3 regions of the Citricoccus sp. SGAir0253 genome follow, and region 3 is predicted to be linked to each of the others. Evidence: riboswitches for the same ligand, from Rfam matches in the RefSeq annotation. Region 3 holds a riboswitch; each other region holds the start of a gene.
What was found. Region 3 has a riboswitch for S-adenosylmethionine ahead of E7744_RS13585 (acyl-CoA dehydrogenase family protein). Riboswitches for the same ligand answer to the same signal wherever they lie in the genome.
Positions count from the first base shown of each region.

Region 1: it holds a riboswitch for S-adenosylmethionine, as region 3 does, so the genes downstream of both, E7744_RS10735 (O-acetylhomoserine aminocarboxypropyltransferase/cysteine synthase family protein) here and E7744_RS13585 (acyl-CoA dehydrogenase family protein) in region 3, are expected to answer to the same signal.
Region 2: it holds a riboswitch for S-adenosylmethionine, as region 3 does, so the genes downstream of both, E7744_RS02570 (flavin reductase family protein) here and E7744_RS13585 (acyl-CoA dehydrogenase family protein) in region 3, are expected to answer to the same signal.

Region 1 covers NZ_CP039424.1:2,429,271-2,436,234, forward strand. Annotated here, with positions in the region: gene E7744_RS10715 (glycine--tRNA ligase) at 1-965, opposite strand, end outside; gene E7744_RS10720 (RNA-binding S4 domain-containing protein) at 1,163-1,429, shown strand; gene E7744_RS10725 (alpha/beta hydrolase) at 1,445-2,134, opposite strand; gene E7744_RS10730 (homoserine O-acetyltransferase) at 2,153-3,274, opposite strand; gene E7744_RS10735 (O-acetylhomoserine aminocarboxypropyltransferase/cysteine synthase family protein) at 3,291-4,673, opposite strand; SAM riboswitch class IV at 4,748-4,862, opposite strand; gene E7744_RS10740 (VOC family protein) at 5,106-5,753, shown strand; gene E7744_RS10745 (type II CAAX prenyl endopeptidase Rce1 family protein) at 5,765-6,649, opposite strand; gene E7744_RS10750 (phosphotransferase) at 6,687-6,964, shown strand, end outside.
Region 2 covers NZ_CP039424.1:568,388-575,351, reverse strand. Annotated here, with positions in the region: gene E7744_RS02580 (mechanosensitive ion channel family protein) at 1-1,748, opposite strand, end outside; gene hisD (histidinol dehydrogenase) at 1,831-3,138, shown strand; SAM riboswitch class IV at 3,260-3,380, shown strand; gene E7744_RS02570 (flavin reductase family protein) at 3,453-3,998, shown strand; gene E7744_RS02565 (RNA-binding S4 domain-containing protein) at 4,034-4,426, shown strand; gene E7744_RS02560 (cold-shock protein) at 4,675-4,878, shown strand; gene E7744_RS02555 (LysE family translocator) at 5,006-5,629, opposite strand; gene E7744_RS02550 (Lrp/AsnC family transcriptional regulator) at 5,783-6,238, shown strand; gene E7744_RS02545 (aldo/keto reductase family protein) at 6,261-6,964, shown strand, end outside.
Region 3 covers NZ_CP039424.1:3,109,173-3,116,136, reverse strand. Annotated here, with positions in the region: gene E7744_RS13600 (methionine ABC transporter ATP-binding protein) at 1-785, shown strand, start outside; gene E7744_RS13595 (methionine ABC transporter permease) at 782-1,480, shown strand; gene E7744_RS13590 (MetQ/NlpA family ABC transporter substrate-binding protein) at 1,614-2,537, shown strand; SAM riboswitch class I at 2,636-2,728, shown strand; gene E7744_RS13585 (acyl-CoA dehydrogenase family protein) at 2,734-4,164, shown strand; gene E7744_RS13580 (hypothetical protein) at 4,329-5,696, shown strand; gene sigK (ECF RNA polymerase sigma factor SigK) at 5,814-6,419, shown strand; gene E7744_RS13570 (anti-sigma factor) at 6,419-6,964, shown strand, end outside.

The DNA of each region.
Region 1 (6,964 bases), 680 kb from region 3:
TACGGGGTGTACCGCTCGCCCGTGGCCTGGTCGAAGTACTGCAGCTTCGTGCCGGAGGCCTCGGTGTGCGAGGCCAGGTCGAAGTCGGTGCGGTTGGCGATGCCCATCAGCTCGCCCCACTCCGAGCCCTGGAAGCCGAAGCGGTACTCGATGTCGATCGTGCCGTCCGAGTAGTGGGCCCGCTCGTCCTCGGGGACGTCGAAGCGGCGCATGTTCTCGGGCTTGATGCCCAGGTCCGTGAACCACTCCCAGCACGCCTCGACCCAGGAGTCGAAGTACCGGCCCGCCTCGTCCGGGTGGGTGAAGTACTCGATCTCCATCTGCTCGAACTCGCGCGTGCGGAAGATGAAGTTGCCCGGGGTGATCTCGTTGCGGAAGGCCTTGCCGATCTGCCCGATGCCGAACGGGGGCTTGCGGCGGGCGGCGCCGACCACGTTGAGGAAGTTCACGAAGATGCCCTGGGCCGTCTCGGGGCGCAGGTAGTGCAGCCCCTCCTCGTTGTCCACGGGGCCCAGGAAGGTCTTCATCAGCCCGGAGAAGGTCTGCGGCTCCGTCCACGCCCCGCGGGTGCCGCAGTCCGGGCAGACGACCTCCTCCATGCCGTCCGCCCCGCCCTCGGGCCTGCGGCCCTTCTTGGCCTCGAAGGCCTCGATGAGGTGGTCCTGGCGGTGGCGGTGGTGGCACGAGGTGCACTCCACCAGCGGGTCCGTGAAGGTGTCCACGTGGCCGGAGGCCTGCCACACGGCGCGCGGCAGGATGATGGAGGAGTCCAGCCCCACCATGTCCTCGCGCCCGCGCACGAAGGTGTTCCACCACTGGGTCTTGATGTTGTCCTTCAGCTCCACCCCGAGCGGCCCGTAGTCCCACGCCGACCTCGAACCGCCGTAGATCTCGCCGGCCTGGAACACGAAGCCGCGGCGCTTCGCGAGGGAGATGACCGCGTCGAGGGTGGACTTGGGGGCCATGGGGGCATCACATCCGTGTCTGTTGCTTCGGCCGCTGGGCGGCGGTCCGCGCACTGGCGCGGGCGTACTCGGGGATTGTCTACCGGCCCAGTCTAGGGCCCGGTCCCGCCCGGGCCCGCCAGCGCGGACCCGGCCACCGTCCCGGCGCGCGCCGGTCACGGGATGACCCACCCCCGGGCAGGGGCGAGAATGGACCCATGCCCTCACGCCCCGAACGCCACGCCCCGCAGTCCCCGTCCTCGCACCCGGTGCCGCTCGAGATCCGCGACGACGTGATCCGGCTGGGCCAGGCGCTCAAGCTCGCCAACCTGGTGGAGGACGGGGCGGACGCCCGCGTGGTGATCGAGGCCGGCCTCGTCCAGGTCAACGGCGACCCCGAGACGCGCCGGGGCCGCCAGCTGCACCACGGGGACGTCATCGAGTTCTCCGGCGAGGCCGTGAAGGTGGTCCCGGCCGGGCACTGAGCCGGCCAGGAGGGCTCAGCGCACCACGGCGTCGAGGAACTCCCGCACGTGCCCCAGCTCCTGGGGGCTGATGGAGTGGCCGATCCCGGCGTAGACGACCTTGGTGAGGTCCACGTGGGCGTTCATCCAGCCGTGCGTGTACTCCACCTTGTCCGGCGTGATGACCGGATCCGCCTGGTCCCGGCCCCAGAACACCTTCGGCCGGGCGCGCTCCACGGCCTCGTCGTCGAAGAAGCCGGCCAGTGGGCCGGTGCCCGGGCCGGTCGGGGACCAGTCGGGGTCGATCGCGAAGCCGGACAGGCCCACGATGGCCCGGTACGCCTCCGGCTCGCGCCGCAGCAGCGAGGTGGCCATGGCCATGCCCATGGAGAAGCCCAGCAGGGAGGTGCTGGCGAAGTGCGGGCGCTGCGCGGCCACCCACGCCTGCAGGTCCTCGACGGCGGCGCGCACGGCCAGCGGCCAGGACTCGTCCGTGCCGATGATCGGGAACCACGTGTACCCGCCGTGGTCCATGGTGATCGGGGCGCGCACCGCGGCCACGGTGAACTTCTCCGGCAGCCCGGGGACGAGCCCGAACAGGTCGTGCTCGCTCGCGCCGTAGCCGTGGATGAGCACCAGCAGGTGCGTGCCGGCGCGCTCGTCCTCGGGGCGGGACCAGCGGACGACGGGGTCGGTGGCGGGGAACGGGGCGGTGGTGTCGGTCATGGGCACAAGGCTAGGGGCTCAGAGGCCCAGCACGCGCTTCATCTCGCCGGCCACCTGGTCCAGGTCCGTCAGGAACCCGTCGTGGCCGATCGGCGAGTCGATCATGAACACCGGCACGTCCCCGGGCAGCTGGCGCGCCAGCTCCTGGGACTGGCCCGGGAAGTAGAGCCGGTCCGAGTCCACGGCGGCGATGAACGCCGTGGCGGGGATCCCGGCCAGCACCTCCGCCTCGGTCCCCCGGCCGCGGGAGACGTCGTGGCTCATGAGGGCCTCGGTCAGCACCAGGTAGCTGTTGGCGTCGAAGCGGCCCGTGAGCTTGGTGGCCTGGTGGTCCAGGTAGGACTCCACCTGGTACCGCCCCGCGCGGCGCACCGGGTGGCCGAAGGGGTCCTCGTCCGGCTGCGGGCTGCGCCCGAAGCGGGCCGCCATGTCCGGCTCGGAGCGGTAGGTGATGTGCGCGATCCGCCGGGCGATGCCGAGCCCCGCGTCCGGGCGGGAGCGACCGTAGTAGTCCCCGCCGTGGTAGTCCGGGTCCAGCGTGATCGCCTGCACCTGGGCCTGGGCGAAGGCGATCTGCTCGGCCGTGGAGTGCGCCCCGCACGCGATGACGGCCATGCCGCGCACGCGCTCCGGGTAGGTGGCCGCCCACTCGAGGGCGCGCGCGCCGCCCATCGAGCCGCCGATGACCGCCTGCCAGGCGTCGATGCCCAGCGCGTCGGCCAGCCGCGCCTCCGCCCGCACGGAGTCGCGGATCGTGGTGAACGGGAAGCGCGAGCCCCACGGGGTGCCCTCGGGGTCCAGCGACGACGGCCCCGTGGTCCCGTAGCAGCCGCCCAGCATGTTGGGGGCCACCACGAACCAGCGGTCCGTGTCGATCGGCGCGCCCGGACCGACGACGCCCTCCCACCAGCCCTCCTCCGGTTCCCCGGTGGAGCGCGCCACGTGGGTGGAGCCGGTCAGGGCGTGCAGCACCAGCACCGCGTTGGACCGGTCGGCGTTGAGGGTGCCCCAGGTCTCGTACGCGATCTCGACGGCGGGCAGGTGCCCGCCGGCCTCGAAGTCGAGGGCGCCGACGGGCAGGGACTGCAGGCCGCCCTCGGGGAGGACGGTGCTGGCCTGGTGGGGGCTGGTCATGGTCATGGGGTCCCTCCGCGCCTCACGCGCTCACGTTGGCGGCGGCGAACCCCTCCTCGAGGTCCGCCAGGATGTCCTCGATGCTCTCCACGCCCACGGACAGCCGCACGAGCCCGGGCGTGACGCCCGCGGCGCGCTGCTCGGCCTCCGTGAGCTGGGAGTGCGTGGTGGAGGCCGGGTGGATGACGAGCGAGCGGACGTCGCCGATGTTCGCCACCTGGTGGTGCAGCCGCAGGGCGTCGACGAAGCGCGCCCCGGCCTCGCGGCCGCCGTCGATCTCGAAGGAGACGAAGCCGCCGGCGCCCCGGGGCAGGTAACGCTGCGCGCGCTCGTGCCACGGGCTGGAGGCCAGCCCGGGGTGGATCACGGAGAGGACCTGCGCGTGGCCCTCGAGGTACTCCGCGACCCGCTGGGCGTTGGCCACGTGCCGCTCCATCCGCAGGGACAGCGTCTCCAGCCCGAGGTTGATGAGGAAGGCGTTGAACGGGCTGATGGAGCTGCCGTAGTCGCGCAGCAGCTGCACGCGCGCCTTGAGGATGTACGCGAGGTTGGCCCCGAGGATGCCGTCCACGCCCAGGTCGCGGGCGAAGACCAGGCCGTCATAGCTCTCGTCCGGGGTGTTGAAGCCCGGGAAGCGCTCCGGCTGGGAGGCGTAGTCGAAGGAGCCGGCGTCCACGATGACCCCGCCCATGGCCACGGCGTGCCCGCCGAGGTACTTGGTGGCCGAGTGCACCACCACGTCCGCGCCGTGCTCGATCGGCCGCAGCAGGTAGGGGGTGGCCAGGGTGTTGTCCACGATGAGCGGGACCCCGGCCTCGTGGGCGATGTCCGCGACCGTGCGGATGTCCAGCACGTCCCCGCGGGGGTTGCCGAGGGACTCCCCGAAGAACGCCCGGGTGGTGTCCCGGACCGCGCCGCGCCACTCCTCGGGGTCGTCCGGGTCCTGCACGAAGGTGGTGGTGATGCCGACCTTGGCCAGGGTGTGCTTGAAGAGGTTCTGGGTGCCGCCGTAGAGGGAGGCCGAGACCACCACGTGGTCCCCGGCGCCGGCAAGGTTGAGGATCGAGAACGTGGTGGCGGCCTGGCCGGAGGCCAGCAGCAGGGCACCGGCCCCGCCCTCGAGCGCGGCGATCTTGCCCTCGACCGCCTCCTGCGTGGGGTTGCCGATCCGGGTGTAGATCGGCCCGAGGTCCTTGAGCGCGAACCGGTCCGCGGCGACCTCGTGGGAGGGGAAGTCGAAGGAGTTCGACTGGATGATCGGCAGCGCCGTGGCCCCGTAGGGGTTCTGGTCCGGGATGCCCGCGTGGACCTGGCGGGTCTCGAAGCCCCAGTCCGCGACGTCGGCGGCCTGGTCCTCCGCGGCGCTGGCGGGAAGGCTGGCCTCGGTGTTCGGGGTGTCGGTCATCGCAACGGCTCCTGTCTGGTCCAGGGCCACCCGGTGGCGCCCGCCCTCCCCGGTCCGGGGCGGCGTGGCGCGGTGGCCCGCGCTTGCCGGCGCCGGTCGGCGCCCGCCTGGTCCTCACCCGGGGCACCCCACCGCGAGCTGGAGGGTTGCCGGCCAGCAAGCCGGGGCTCGATGCTGGCACTCATGACCTGGCCCCAGTCTGCCAGATCCGCCCGGGCGATTCACCCCGCGGTGACGTCGCGTGACCCCGGCGGGGCGGTCAGGCGGGCGGCGGAGGGGCCCTCCGGCGGGCCTCGGGGGAACCGTGCGGCGGGCGGCGGAGGGGCCGCCGCCCGGGCCGGACGGGGGCGCTCGCCGCGTGTGACGTCGGCAACATGTCGAGTGAGGTTAACCTAAGCGATCCGCGCCGCCCGGAGGTGCGACGATGGACACATGATGCGCTTGGATCACGTCTCGTACGCCGTTGGCCCGGAGGGTCTCACCGACACCGTGGCCCGGATCGCCGATGCCCTGGGCATCGAACGCGTCAAGGGTGGTGTGCATCCCCGCTTCGGCACCCGCAACGCGATCTTCCCGCTGCGCAACCGCCAGTACCTCGAGGTCGTCGAGGCCCTGGACCACCCCTCCTCCGAGAAGGCGCCCTTCGGCCAGGCCGTGCGCGCCCGCTCCGAGATGGGCGGCGGCTGGATGGGCTGGTGCGTGGCCGTGGACGACCTCTCCCCCTTCGAGGAGCGGCTCGAGCGCCACTCCGTGCCCGGCAACCGCAAGTTCCCGGACGGCCGCGAGCTGACCTGGCGCCAGATCGGCATCAAGGGCCTCATCGCGGACCCGCAGGTGCCCTACCTGCTGCGCTGGGACGACGGCACCGAGGACCTGCACCCCTCGCAGGCCGCCGAGCCGCAGGCCTCCCTCTCGGCCATCACCATCGCCGGCTCGCGCGAGCGCGTGCGCGACTGGCTCGGCCTCGACGACCCGCAGCAGAAGGTCAAGGACCTCAACGTGGAGTTCCAGGCGCCGTCCGGCACCCCGGGCATCCTCTCCGTGACCTTCGAGACCCCCAAGGGCACCGTCACCCTCTGACCGCCCCGGGCTCAGGTGCCGAACCAGCCGAGCTGCGCCAGCAGCGGGTAGGCGACGAAGCCGGTGACGTCCAGCAGCAGGTGGGCCACCACGAGCGGCGCCACCCGGCGGTGGCGCAGGTAGACCGCGCCGAACACGAGCCCCATCACCAGGTTGCCGATCCCGGGACCGATGCCCTGGTACAGGTGGTAGGCCGCGCGCAGCACGGCGCAGGCCACCACGACCGCCACGGGGTTCAGCGGCGGGAACGCCCCGCCGGCCCACCGGCGCAGCCCGCCCTCGGCGACCGGCAGCGCGGGATCCGCCCCGGCCCGCAGCTGCTGCAGGTAGCCGAGCCGGTCGAACAGCCAGGCCACCACGATGACCTCCTCCAGCACGGCGTGCCGCAGGGCCGAGAGCACCAGCACCGGCGTGGTCCACCAGTACTCGTTCATCGCGCTGCCGACCACCGCCGTCGTCAGCCCGGCCGCCCGGCCGCCGGCGTAGACGGCGAGGGTCCCCAGGCCGATCACCAGGAACAGCGCCGCGCCCCAGCCGAGGTCCGCCCCGGGGCGGCGCAGGTCCAGGCCGAGGGTCCGGAACGGGTTGCGCCCGCGGATCCACAGCAGGTGGAACACGAGCAGCACGGGCACCAGCGCGAAGCCGATGTCCAGCAGCTGGTACGCGAGGTCGAAGTACTGGCGGTCGGCCAGCGGCGGGTTCAGCGTGGTGGTCTGCCCGGCCAGCGGTCCGCGGCTCATCTTCTCCAGCAGGTCCACCACGGCATAGACCGCCGACCGGCCCAGGGACAGCCCCAGGACGATCGCGATCTCCCAGCGGACCGTGCGCGCCGAGGGGGCGGCGGCCGGCGCGGGCGTCGCGGGAGCGGCCGGGCGGGGAGCTGCGGGGGTGGTCACCGCTCCAGTGTAGGAAGCACCCCGCTACCGTGGGGCCATGGCCTCCCCACCGTCCGACGCCGACCTCGCGCTCGCCCGCGCCGCCGCCGCCCGGCCCCTGGCCGGGACCGGCCCGGACGCCGCCCGCCGGCTGGCCGCGGCGGACTGGTCCGCCGGGGTCGTGGAGGAGGGCGGGGCGTCCCACCGGGTCCTCGTGCTGCCCGGCACCGGCGCGGTCCGGATGACGCGCGACGCGCGGGCCGCGGCCCGGCTGCCGGCGAACGTCGCGCTCGTGGCGGCACTGGCGGACACCGCGCGGCTGCCGGTGGACCTGCC
Region 2 (6,964 bases), 780 kb from region 3:
TAGGCCTTCTCGCCGGGACCGGCGAACTCCCTGTTGCGCTCGATCGCGGTGATCGAGCCCGTGAACACCGAGGAGTCCCCCGAGGCCCGGGTCAGCGGCGTGGAGCCGGTGACGGCCGGCCCGGAGCCCGTGACCACGCGCTGGCCGCCGGTGACGGCCGGCTGCTGGGCGGTCGCCGGGCCGTGGTGGCCGCCGATGCGACGCAGCGGGCTGGTCGAGGGCCCCGGCTCGCGGGGGTGCACCGGCCCCGTCCGGGGATCCGTCTCCGCGGTCCGGCCGGGGCGTGCCGGGTGGGCGTGGCCCGCCCCGTTCCCCGTGCCGTTCCCCGCCGCCCGGCCGACGCCGTTCCCGGAGCCCGCGGCCGCGGCGTCGTGGGCGGCCTCCTCCGCGTCCCAGCCGGTGCGCGGGCCGGCGGCCGCGCCGGGGACCGGGCCGGCGTCGGGACCGCCCGGCAGCCGCCCGGAGGTGCCGGGCCCGCCGGCCGGCGCGCCGCCGTCGGCCTCCGCACCGGCCTCGTCCTCGTAGGCGGGGGTGACCACGGTGACGCCCTCGGCCAGGCGCTGGTGGAAGATCGCCTCCGGGTGCTCCTCGCGCAGGAAGGTCATGAGGTCCTCCCGGACCAGGCAGCGCAGGTCCCACAGGTCGCCGGAATTGCGCGCGGAGACCACGGCACGGATCTTGGCCATCCCGCCGAGGGCGTCGGTGACCTGCACGGAGCCCTCCTTGCCGTCCCACAGCTCGGTGGACTCCAGCAGGGCCTTGAGCCGCTCGCGCGTGGCGTCCATCGGCACCCGCCAGTCGACCTCCATCTCCACGGTCCCGGAGAGCTCCGAGCCCACGCGCGTCCAGTTCTCGAACGGGGTCGTGGTGAAGTGGCTGGAGGGGAAGATCACCCGGCGCCCGTCCCAGATCTTGACCACCACGTAGGACAGGGTGATGTCCTCGATCGTGCCGTAGACGTCCTCCATGGTGACCACGTCGCCCACCCGGATCGCGTCCGTGAAGGCGAGCTGCACGCCCGCGAACACGTTGGTCAGGGTGGACTGCACGGCCAGGCCGGCGACCACGGACACCAGGCCCGCGGAGGCCAGCAGGCCGGCGCCGACCGCGCGGACCTGCGGGATGGTCAGCAGGATCGCCGCCACGGCCATCACGATGATGACCGCCTGCAGGATGCGCCGGATCAGCACGGTCTGGGTCTGGATCTTGCGGTCGCGCCGGTCGTCCTCCCCCGCGGTGCCGTACTTGGCCAGCAGCCGCTCCTCGACGATCCGCACGATCCGCAGCGCGAGCCAGGCGAGCGCGCCGATGATGCCGGCCAGCAGCAGGAAGTTCGTCCCCTCGAACCAGTCGTACCCCGAGGCGGTGAGCCCCAGGGCCACGCGGCTCGCCATGAGGGACAGGGCCACGGCCACCGGGATGCGGCAGCGGGCCACCTGCTGGCGGATCAGCGGGCGGCGGGCCAGCAGCGTGTTGAGCACCAGCGCCCCGGCCACCACCACGGCCAGGGCGATGCCCACGCCGAGCGCGACCGTGGACAGGATCCCCCAGAAGGGCCCGAGGGAGTCGACGGCGCCCTGCGCGCCCTCCTGCACCGTGTCCGGCACGGTGCCAGTGATGTCCTGCGGCACCGCCGTCTGCTCGCTGCCCGCGGCGACGGGCGCCGCGGCGGGCTCGGCGGCGTCGGCCGCGGACGGGTCGGCGGGGGGTACGGCGGGCAGCACGGAGGAGGGGAACAGACTGGGCATGGGCACCAGTCTGACACCTGCGCCTGCACCGCACCTGAACGGGTGGAGAATGGACCCTGAGACGACCGGGAGAGGACCCTTCATGCTTTCGATCACCGACCTGCGCGGACGCGACTACGACCCGGCCACGGTGCTGCCGCGGGCCGAGCTGGACGTGGCCGGCGCGGTGCCGCGCGTGCTGCCCATCCTCGAGGAGGTCCGCTCCAACGGGGCCCGGGCCGTGCTGGAGCTGGGCGAGCGCTTCGACGGCATCCGGCCGCCCTCGCTCCGCGTGCCGGCCGCGGCGCTGGCCGAGGCGCTGGAGGCCCTCGACCCGGAGGTCCGCGCCGCCCTCGAGGAGTCCATCGCCCGCGCCCGCCGCGTGCATGCCGCCCAGCTGCCGTCCGGCTCCGAGGTCGAGCTCGGCGAGGGCGCCGTCGTCGAGAACCGCTGGGTGCCGGTCAACCGCGTGGGGCTGTACGTCCCCGGCGGCCGGGCCGTGTACCCCTCCTCCGTGGTGATGAACGTGGTGCCGGCCCAGGCGGCCGGGGTGCCCTCGCTCGCCGTGGCCTCCCCGCCGCAGAAGGACTTCGGCGGCCTGCCGCACCCGGTGATCCTCGCCGCGTGCGCCCTGCTGGGCGTGGACGAGGTCTACGCCGCGGGCGGCGCCCAGGCGGTGGCCATGTTCGCCTACGGGGTGGCGGACGACGACGGCACGCGGGTGTGCGCGCCCGTGGACATGGTCACGGGGCCGGGCAACATCTTCGTGGCCGCGGCCAAGCGCGCGCTGCTCGGGACGATCGGGATCGACGCGGAGGCCGGGCCCACGGAGATCGCCGTGCTGGCCGACGCCACGGCGGACGCCGCCTGGGTGGCCGCGGACCTGATCAGCCAGGCCGAGCACGACCCGATGGCCGGCTCGGTGCTCATCACCACCGCCCCCGAGCTGGCCCGGGACGTGGTCGCCGAGATCGAGGCGCAGGTGCCCGGGTCCTTCCACGAGGAGCAGGTCCGCCAGGCCCTCGGCGGCCCGCAGTCCGGCGTGCTCGTGGTGGACACCCTCGACGAGGCGGTGGCCGTGGCGGACGCCTACGCCGCCGAGCACCTCGAGGTGCACACCGTGGACCCGCTGGAGACCGCGCGGCGGATCCGCAACGCCGGCGCCGTGTTCGTGGGCCCCCACTCCCCCGTGCCGCTGGGCGACTACTCCTCCGGCTCCAACCACGTGCTGCCCACCGGTGGGTCCGCCCGGTACTCCTCCGGGCTGAACACGGTCAGCTTCCTGCGGCTGCAGCAGCTGATCCGGTACTCCGAGACGGGGCTGAAGGAGCTGGCGGACAACATCTCCTCGCTCGCCGAGGCGGAGGGCCTGCCCGCCCACGGCGAGGCGGTCCGGCGCCGCTTCCGCTGAGCCGCCCCCGTCGACCCCGCCGCGCCGGTGGGGCGGCGGGGGCGTGGCGGCCGTCACGGGGGTTCACATCCCACCGGGGCCTTTGACCGTTCCGCGCCCCCGTCGTTACGCTGGATCCCAGAATCACGAGTTCCCGCTGTTACAGCCCTGGCTTGCGGGACGGCAACCCTCTCCACGCAGTAGTGGGGTGCTCCAGGTGAGGATTCGGCCCCCCGGGTACCCCCGGCGGGCAAGTACCGCGTCTCTGCGGGTGCCGGACGGACGTGCCGCCCCCGGTCCTCCCACGCAGATGCGCCTTCGAACGGAGGACTGAGATGACCGCACTGGCCGCCACCGACCTGAACCGCGCCGTCGCCCTGGACACCGAGCTGAGCACCCAGACGCTGCGCACCGCCTTCTCCCACTTCCCCTCCGGCGTGGCCGCCCTGTGCGGCATCGCCAACGGGGAGAAGGAGGGCCTCGTGGCCTCCTCCTTCACGGTGGGCGTCTCCCTCGAGCCGGCGCTGGTGTCCTTCGCCGTGCAGAACACCTCCCGCACGTGGCCCCGGCTGAAGCAGGCCGAGCGCATCGGGATCTCCGTGCTGGCCGAGGGCCACACGAACGTGTGCCGCCAGCTGGCCTCCAAGGACGGCGACCGGTTCGCCGGGCTGGACGTCCGCGCCTCCGAGCGTGGCGCCCTGTTCCTCGAGGACGCGGCGCTGTGGTTGGACACCACCGTCTACGCGGAGCTGCCGGCCGGCGACCACCACGTGGTGCTGCTGGAGGTCCACGGCGTGCACGACCACTCCAGCGAGCACGAGCCGCTCGTGTTCCACCGCTCCGCCTTCCGCAACCTGCGCACCGCCGAGGGCAACCAGTAGGCCGTCCCCCGCGCGGGGACGGTACGCTGTCCGGCATGCCGAACGCCCCGCAGCCCCCGAGCCAGGTCCGCCTGGACGCGTGGCTGTGGGGCGTGCGCATGTTCAAGACCCGCTCGGCGGCCACCGCGGCCTGCCGGGCCGGCCACGTCCGGCTGAACGGCCAGCCCGCCAAGGCGGCCCAGGTGGTCAAGCCCGGGGACACCATCCGGCTGCGCCAGCCCGGGCGCGAGCGCATCCTCGAGGTCACCGGACTGCTGGCCAAGCGGGTGGGCGCGGCCGAGGCGGCGCGCCACTACGCGGACCACTCCCCGCCGCCGGTGCCGCGCGAGCTGCTCGCCGTCCCGCTGCGGGACCGCGGCACCGGCCGGCCCACCAAGCGCGACCGCCGCCAGATGGAGCGCCTGCGCGGCCGCACCGCCCCGGACTGACGGCCGCCGCGACACGGTCATCGTCGGCCCATTCAGCGCCGGGCCCTTCGCGTCTGGCAGAATAGGGGGTCTTTCGTTCTGCCGGATGTCCCGTACTATGGGTGACGAAGTAGTAGTAGCAGTAAGTCCGTCATCACTGCGGACCGGTCGGCCTCCGGGCCGCACGGGGCGTTGGGAAGCGGTATGTACACGCCGCTTCGCCCCCGCTGGAACCCCGGCGGGTAGACACCCCACAGAAAGAGGCTCCCATGGCCACCGGTACCGTCAAGTGGTTCAACGCTGAGAAGGGCTACGGCTTCATCTCCCCGGACGACAACTCCGCCGACATCTTCGTGCACTTCTCCGCCATCGAGGGCAACGGCTTCCGTGAGCTCCAGGAGGACCAGAAGGTCGAGTTCGAGGCCCAGCAGGGCCCCAAGGGCATGCAGGCCGCCGCGGTCCGCGCGCTCTGACCTGACCCACGCACCGGGACGGCCGTCCTCCCCTCGGGGAGGGCGGCCGTCTCGTCGTTCCGGGCCGGGGCCCCGCTCCACGCCCGCCCCGCCGGGGCCACCGGGTCGGCGGAGGAACCACGGGGGCTCAGAGCAGGGCCATCCCCTGCTCGACGAGCACCGCCACGCCGAACACCGTCATGGCCACGCCGGCCACCCGGGTGACCACTGCCCCCGCGCGCGGCCGCGAGTGCAGGATGCGGCGGGCGAGCAGGGCGACGAGGGTGTAGATGACGGCGCAGTTCAGCACGTGCAGGCTGCCGAGCGCGAGCATCTGGACCCCGGAGGGCCAGCCGGCGGGCGAGGTGAACTGCGGCAGCAGCGCCAGGAGCAGCAGCAGCCCCTTGGGGTTGATGCCGCTGACGCCGGCCCCGAGCAGGAACTGGGACAGGGGTCGCTCACCCGTGGGCCGCTCGCTGGCCCCCACCTGCTCGACCCGGCGGAACAGCGCCCCCGCGCCCAGGTAGAGCAGGTAGGCGGCCCCGAGTAGGGACAGCGCGGTCAGGGCCGCGGGGTATCGCGTGACGAGGGCGCCGACGCCCACGGCGACGACGGCCACCACCACGGCGTAGCCGGAGACCATCCCCAGCACGGCGGGCATCACGGAGCGCGATCGCAGGCCGGTGGAGATCGCGTAGGCCCAGTCCGCCCCCGGGGTCAGGGCCAGCAGCAGCGCCACCATCCAGAACTGGACCGCCAGTGAGGCATCCACGCGCCACGCTCCCTCCGGGCCGCACCGGGCCCCGTCCCGGGCCGGCCCCGAGGGGCGACCCACCTTGCCTGGACGTAGATCCTACGGAGATCGGCGCGGAATGTGCTGCGCCGCTTCGCGAGAAACGCCGCGGTGGGTGCGAGGATTATCCGCATGGACGGGATCAGCCGGGAGATGCTTTCACTGCTGCAGGAGGACGGCCGGATGAGCGCCACGGACCTCGCCCAGCGGGTGGGTCTGAGCCTGTCCTCCTGCCACCGCCGGCTCAAGGACCTCGAGCAGTCCGGGGTGATCGAGCGCTACCGGGCCGTCGTCGTCCCCGAGGCCGTGGGCCTGGGCTTCGAGGCGATCGTCTTCGTCACCCTGGGGGTCACGGACGTGGAGACCATCTCCGCCTTCGAGGCCGCGGCCCTCGAGGTGCCGAACATCGTGGACGCCCAGCGGCTGTTCGGCGAACCCGACTACATCCTCCGGCTGCTCACGCGCGACCTCGCGGCCTACCAGGAGCTCTACGACTCGGTGCTGGGCAGCCTGCCGGGGGTCCAGCGACTGACCTCCACGCTCGTGATGAAGCGGCTCGTCTCCGACCGGACCGTGCCCATCCCGTGACCGCCCCGTCTAGGGTGGGGCCATGCGATTCAGGTACCTGGGCAACAGCGGACTCAAGATCTCCGAGATCATCTACGGCAACTGGCTGACCCACGGGTCCCAGGTGGAGAACGACACGGCCCACGCCTGCGTCCGGGCGGCCCTGGACAACGGCATCACCAGCTTCGACACCGCCGACGTCTACGCCAACGGCAGGGCCGAGGAGGTCCTCGGCGAGGCGCTGGCAGGCGAGCGCCGGGAGTCCCTCGAGGTCTTCACCAAGGTCTACTGGCCCACCGGCCCCAAGGGACCCAACGACACCGGCCTGTCCCGCAAGCACGTGCTCGAGTCGATCGACGGCTCGCTGCGCCGGCTCCGGATGGACTACGTCGACCTCTACCAGGCGCACCGCTACGACGTGGAGACCCCGCTGGAGGAGACCATGCAGGCCTTCGCCGACGTGGTGCGCGCCGGCAAGGCACTGTACATCGGCGTCTCCGAGTGGCCGGCGGACCGGATCCGCGAGGCCCACGCCATGGCGCGCTCGCTCGGGATCCAGCTCATCTCCAGCCAGCCGCAGTACTCCATGCTGTGGCGGGTCATCGAACCCGAGGTGATCCCGGCGTGCGAGGACCTCGGCGTCTCCCAGATCGTCTGGTCCCCCATGGCCGGGGGCATGCTGACGGGCAAGTACCTGCCCGGCCAGCAGCCGCCCGCCGGCTCGCGGGCGGCGGACGAGAAGGGCGG
Region 3 (6,964 bases):
CGATCGGCACCATCTTCCAGCACTCGGCCCTGCTGCGGCGGATCACGGTGGCGGAGAACGTCGCCCTGCCCCTGCGCAACCTGGGCGTGGTCCAGCACGAGATGGAGGACCGAGTCGCCGAGTTGCTTGACCGGGTCGGTCTGCTGCACAAGGCGAACGCCTATCCCGGCCAGCTCTCCGGTGGCCAGCGGCAGCGGGTGGGCATCGCCCGCGCGCTGGCCCTGCGGCCGCGCATCCTGCTCTCCGACGAGTCCACCTCCGGGCTGGACCCGGAGACGACCGCACAGATCCTGGACCTGCTCGCCTCGCTGCGCAGCGACCTGGGCCTGTCCATCATCCTGATCACCCACGAGATGGACGTCGTCCGCCATGTGGCCGACCAGGTGGCGGCGTTGTCCGACGGCCGGCTGTCCGAGTACGGGTCCCTGCCCTCGCTCGTGGCCGACCAGGACTCGGCGGTCGGCCACCAGCTCCTGCCGGTCTCCGCACTGCCGCTGCCGCCCCGGTTCGATCTCGCGCTCGAGCTCGCCTACCGGGACGGTGCCGTCGACCCGGAGTGGTTCACCCGGCTGGCCGTGGACCACGGGATCCGCCTCGCCCTGCTCGGCGGGACGGTGGAGGCCCGCGGGGACATCGCCCTGGGCCGTGCCGTCGTCGGGATCCACTCCGAGCAGTACCGTCCCGCGATCGAGGCGCTGGACCGCCTCGGCATCCAGGCCCGGCTGCGCGACGACGCGGCCCGGTCCACCACCCACGACGAGACCCCACTGGAGGTGGTCGCATGAGTGCGACGACGGAGTCCTCGCAGCCCCTCGTGACGGACACGCCGTGGGCGGACCTGCCGTCACTGCTGCTGCCCGCCTATGGCGAGACCTGGGCCATGGTGGGCATCGTGATGGTGATGGTCGTGCTCGTCGGTGGGGCCACCGGGGTATTGCTCTACAACACCTCCCCGCGGGGGCTGTTCCCCCGGGACCGGCTCCACGGCGCGCTCAGCTGGGTGGTGAACATGGGCCGATCCCTGCCGTTCCTCGTGCTGATGGCGGCCATCATCCCGTTCACCAAGTGGGTCACCGGCACCACCCTGGGCATCGCGGCCGCGATCGTGCCCATGACCATCGCCGGCATCCCGTTCTTCGCGCGCCTCGTGCAGAACGCGCTGAACGACCTACCCCGCGAGAACATGGCCGTGGGCCTCGTCACCGGCAGCTCCACCGGACAGATCATCCGGCAGACCCAGTTGCGCGAGGCGCTGCCGGGGCTGGCCTCGGCCGTCACCCTCAACACGATCTCGATGATCGAGTACTCGGCCATCGCGGGCACCATCGGCGCCGGCGGCATCGGGTACCTGGCGGTCACCTACGGCTACCAGCGCTTCGACATGACCGTCATGCTCGCCACGATCATCGCGCTGATCGTGACCGTCCAGGTCGTCCAGTTCATCGGCGACCGGGTGGCCCACGCCCTGGCCCGCCCCTGAAGGCCGTGCCGCCGGCGCCGCCGACTGGGCTGAGCGCCCTGCACCGGCCCGCACGGCCTCGTGCCACCACCGCCCTCCCGACGCCCGGCCCGCCATGCCGCGTCACCGTCGTCGCACTTCCCGAAGGAGCATCATGAGCACTCCGTCCGCCGAACACGCCCACGGCTTCACGCTGCGCCGGCAGCGTGCCGCCTTGCCCTGGAGCATCGCCGCCCTGGCCACCGTGATCGCCCTCGTCCTGGGCATCGTGGTCATCCAACAGTCCAACCGCCCGGCGGTGGCCGCCTCCGGTGCGGCCACCTCCGAGGTGACCGGCCCGCTGCGCGTGCATTACGAGCCCGCCATGGCCGGCGAGGAGAAGATCCTCGACTTCGTGGCCGAGGAGATCGCGCCCGACCACGGCGTGGAGATCGAGGCGGTGGGCATCGAGGACAGCGTCCAGTCCAACCGCGCCGTGGCCGAGGGGTCGATCCACGCCACGATCTTCGAGCACCAGTGGTACATGAAGCAGGTGGCCGATGCCAACGGCTTCGAGCTGACCCCCACCATCGAGCTCTACCAGTGGGCCTTCGGGCTGTACTCCACCCGGTACGACTCGGTGGAGGAACTCCCGGACGGTGCCACGCTGGCCGTGCCCACCGACCTGGCCAACCAGGGGCAGGCGCTGTGGCTGCTCGACCGCGAGGGACTCATCACCCTGGACCCGGACATCGAGCCGCGCACCGCCAAGCTGAAGGACGTGGTGGACAACCCCCGCGGCTTCGAGTTCACCGAGATCGACCTGCTGTCCATGGCACGCACGCTGGACTCCGTGGACGTCGCCATCGGCTACACCAACCTCTTCGACGCCGGCAAGGTCGGCCGGGACAAGGGCATCCTGTTCCCGGACCCGCCCAGGACCTTCGCCTCTCGGCTCATCGTCGGCACGCAGTTCGCGGACACCCCAGAGACGCAGAAGCTCATCGAGGTGTTCTCCGACCCCCGCCTGGAGGAATACCTGAAGACCACGGACGACCCGCTCGTCGCCGGCGTGCTGACACCCGTCTCCGCGGAATGACCGCCCGTCGGCCACGGTGCCCAGCACCGGGGCCGACGGCCGGCCGGCCACGGAACGGAGTTGGCGTTCCGCCCGGGCCGGTGGTCTCATGACAGGGAACACCATCCAGAGCGGCCGAGAGACCTGGCTCGACGACGCCGCAGCAACCCGCCCGACAGGGGCCCGGGTGCTACCGCCAGGACCGATGGAGGACAGCATGACCACTGCAGGCAACAGCACGACCACGGCCCCGGAGGCCCGGGAGGCGGACTCCGGCCCCACCCACCGGAACGGTCGCACCGGTTCCCACTATGCCTCCCTGTCCGCCCGGTTCGCCCCGGCCTTCGCCGAGGTGGCCCGCGGGGAGACCGCCCGCGAGGCGGGCCGCCACCTGCCGTTCGCCCCGCTGGAGCAGCTCCGTGCCGCCGGCCTGGGCGGTCTGACCGTGCCGGAGTCCGCCGGCGGGGCCGGTGCCGGCCAGGAGGACGCGCTGCGGCTGCTCATGGACCTGGCGGCGGTGGACGCGAACACGGCCCACCTGCTGCGCAGCCACCTGAGCTTCGTGGAGCACGTCCTCGTGCAGGCCGACGCCGCCCTGCGCTCGCGCTGGCTGGCGCGGGTGATGGCCGGCGAGCTGGCCGGCAGTGCCCTCTCCGAGTCCCCGGGCCCAGCCCTGGGCGAACTCGCCACCACCGTGTGGAAGGACGACGGGGGCTCGCTGCGCATCCGCGGCCGCAAGTACTACACGACCGGCAGCATCTTCGCCACGTGGACCCTGGCCACCGCCCGGCTGGAGGAGGGCGTCCCGCGCCCGGGCCGGCGTCGGGGGCAGCCTCGCACCGCCCGGCCGGAGGCCGGCCGGCCGGACGATCCCCGGCTGCCCGACCGGACGGACCTGGCGCTCGCCGTCGTGCGGGTGCGCCAGCCGCGCGCGGCCGTCAAGGACGACTGGGACGGCTTCGGCCAGCGGCTCACCGGCACCGGCACGGTCGAGTTCGACGGGGCCGGCGTCGAGGACCTGCTGGTGCTGCCCCCCGCGGACGGGCACGTGCCGCTGCACCACGAGGCCACGCTGATGGCCCTGCTGGCCGGGGTCGGCCGGGCCGCCCTGCGGGACGGGATCGGCCTCACCCGCGCGCGCCGCCGCTCGCCCAACACCGCGGGCGGGCTCACCCCGCGCGAGGACGACCAGCTGCTGGGGATCGTGGGCGAGCTGTCCGCGCAGCAGGCCACCGCCGAGGAACTGGTGCGCGCCGCCGGACGTGACCTCGACGAGGCCCTGGCCGTCGCCGCCCAGCCCGCCGCCGCGGCGACCGCCGAGTCCGCCACGGAGCCGGAGACGGGGACGCACCCCGAGCCTGGCGCCGAGCCCGCCGCCGAGACCGCGGCCGAGGCCATGCGGCGTGCGGCCCTGACGGTCCATCGCGCCCACGTGATGGTGCCGAGGCTCGTGCTGGACACCTGCACGCGGATCTTCGACACCCTGGGGGCCTCGGCCACCAGTACCGACCTGCAGCTGGACCGCCACTGGCGCAACGCCCGCACTCTCGCCAGCCACGATCCGGCCGTGTTCATGGCCCGGATGGTGGGGGACTGGGAGGTGAACGGCACCCGGCCCGTGCCGTACCTGACCACCGGGACCGTCTGACCGCGACCGCCTGACCACCAGGACCCCCTGACCACCAGGACCCGCTGCCGGCCGGTGCCGGCACCGCGGCCCCAGCCGGCGAAGATTTCCCCCGCCCCGACCCATCCGGCCGGGCACCTGCTCCGAACACCAGACGTCACCGCTGGATCGACCAAGGAGCAGTCATGACCACGAACACCGCCCGGAAGACCACCACCGTCCTCGGCGCCGTCGCCCTCGCCCTGTCCCTCGCGGCCTGTGGCGCCGGTGGCGGAGCCGGCGGGGAGTCCGGCCAGTCCTCCAGCCCGGCGGCGTCGGCCTCGCCCTCGATGTCGGAGTCGATGTCCGGGGCGATGTCCGCCTCGCCCTCGGCGTCCGCGGGCATGTCCGAGGACATGCCGGAGGCCTCATCCGCGGCCATGCCGATGCCGGCCTCCACCGGCGATCCGTTCGCCGACGCGCGGACCGCCGCGGCGCACATGCCCGAGACCGCCGAGACGCTGGCCGCCGGCCTCGTCGCCGCGGCCGACGTGGACGGGGACCCGGCCTCCGAGGCGGCCACCCTGCGCGCCACCCTCACGGCCCAGCTGCAGGAGCACGTCTACCTGGCCGGCATCACCGTGGCCACGGCCTATGCCACCGACCTCGAGAGCCCGGAGACCGAACTGGCCTCCGCCGCCCTGGACGAGAATTCCCAGGAGCTCGCCGCGACCATCGAGGCGGCCTCGGACGCCGAGACCGCCGAGGCGTTCCTCGCGCTGTGGCGCGAGCACATCGGCTACTTCGTCGACTACGCGGCGGCCGAGAAGTCCGGTGATGCGGCCGGCCAGGAGCAGGCCGTCGCCGACCTGGAGGGGTACACGCGGGAGGCCGGGGCCTTCTTCGAGGAGCTCACGGGCGGCGAGCTGCCGGCCGATGCCGTGACCGAGTCCCTGCACGGCCACGTGGACACCCTCACCGCCGCGATCGACGGCCTCGCCGCCGGCGATCCCGCGGCCTACGGCGACCTGCGGGCCGCGGCCCACCACGTGGGCGAGGCCGCCGGCACGATCACCGGCGGCGTGGTCGCGGCCACCGGGATGGAGGGCGATCCGATGGACGACGCGGCCGCCCTGCGCGCCCAGCTCACCTACGACCTGCAGGAGCACGTGTACCTCGCCGGGATCGCCGTCTTCACCGCCTACACCGCCGAGGGCGGCACCGATTCCGAGGCCTTCACGGCCGCGGCCGGGACCCTTGACGAGAACTCCCAGGCCCTGGCCGAGGCGATCGGCTCGTTGGCGGGCGAGGACCAGGGCGCGGCGTTCCTGGAGCTGTGGCGCGAGCACATCGGGTTCTTCGTCGACTACGCCGGGGCGAGGGCCGCGGGGGACACCGAGGCCGCCGAGCAGGCCCTGGCGGACCTGGACGGCTACCGCCCGCAGGCCGGCGAGTTCCTCGAGGGGATCAGCGGCGGCGAACTGCCGGCCGAGGAGGTCGCCGCGGGGCTGGGCATGCACGTGGAGACGCTGGCCGGCGCCATCGACTCGATGGCGGAGGCCCTCGTCAAGTGACGGGTGCACGGTGCCCCGGACACTCCCCGGCGAGCGTCCGGGGCTCCGCCCCGCCCGCCGTCGCCGGGCTCCGGGCGTCGCCTCGCCCGGAGCGGGCGCCGGGGATACGCTGACCGGATGACGCGCGACGCCGGCCCCGGGACCACGCCGCCCGGCCCGAGCCCCCGGGTCGGCGCGGGCGAGGAGGTCCTGGCGGACCTGGTGCGGCGCAGCGCCGAGGGCGACCAGCAGGCCTTCGCCGCCCTCTACGACGCGGTGGCCCCACGGGCCTACGGCCTGGCCCTGCGCGTGGTGCGCGATCCCGACCTGGCGGCCGACGTCACGCAGGAGGCCCTCCTGGACGCCTGGCGCGGCGCCGCGGGATTCCGTCCCGAGCGGGGATCGGTGACCGGCTGGGTCTGTTCGATCACCCACCGGCGGGCCGTCGACCTGGTGCGGTCCACGCAGTCCCGGCGCGACCGGGAGCTCCGGGCGGGCGCGGCCTCGTTCGGCCGGGAGCACGACGACGTCGCCGAGGCCGTGGCCGACGCCGAGGACCGGCGCCGGGTGGTCGACTGCCTGGGCACCCTCACGGCACTGGAGCAGGAGGCCGTCACGGCCGCCTACTACGGCGGGCTGACGTACCGTGAGGTCGCCGACCGGCTCGGGGCGAAGCTGGCCACCGTGAAGTCACGGATGCGCACCGGACTGCGACGACTACTGGACTGCCTGGGGGTGGAGTGATGTCCGACGACCGCGACCTGCTCGCCGCCTGGGCGCTGGACGCCGTGGACGAGGACGAGCGCGCCCGGATCGAGGAGCGGCTGCGCACGGACCCCGTGTTGCGCGCCGAGGCGGACGCCCTGCTGCGGGCGACGGACCGCCTGGGCGCCGGGGAGGCCGTGGCGCCGCCGGCCGGGCTGCGGGACCGCGTGCTGGACGCGATCGCCGCCGAGGCGCGGTCCTCCGGGGACGCCGGGGCCCACTCCGGCGCCCCGTCCGCCGGGCCGGGTCCCGCGGCGCCCGCCAGCCTGCAGGACCACCGGGAACGACGCCGGCCCGGCCGCCGTCGGGCCTGGGCCGCGGTGGCGGCCACGGCCGCGGCGGCGGCCGCCGCCGCGGCACTGCTCCTCGCCCACCCCTGGCAGCCGGCGGGCCTCACCGAACGGGACCAGGCCGTGGCCATCGAGCAGGTCCTGGAGCAGGACGGCGCCCGCCGGGGTACCGCCCCGGTGGCCGGGGGCGGCACGGTCGAGGTCGCCCGCGCGCCCTCCGGGGAGACCGTCCTG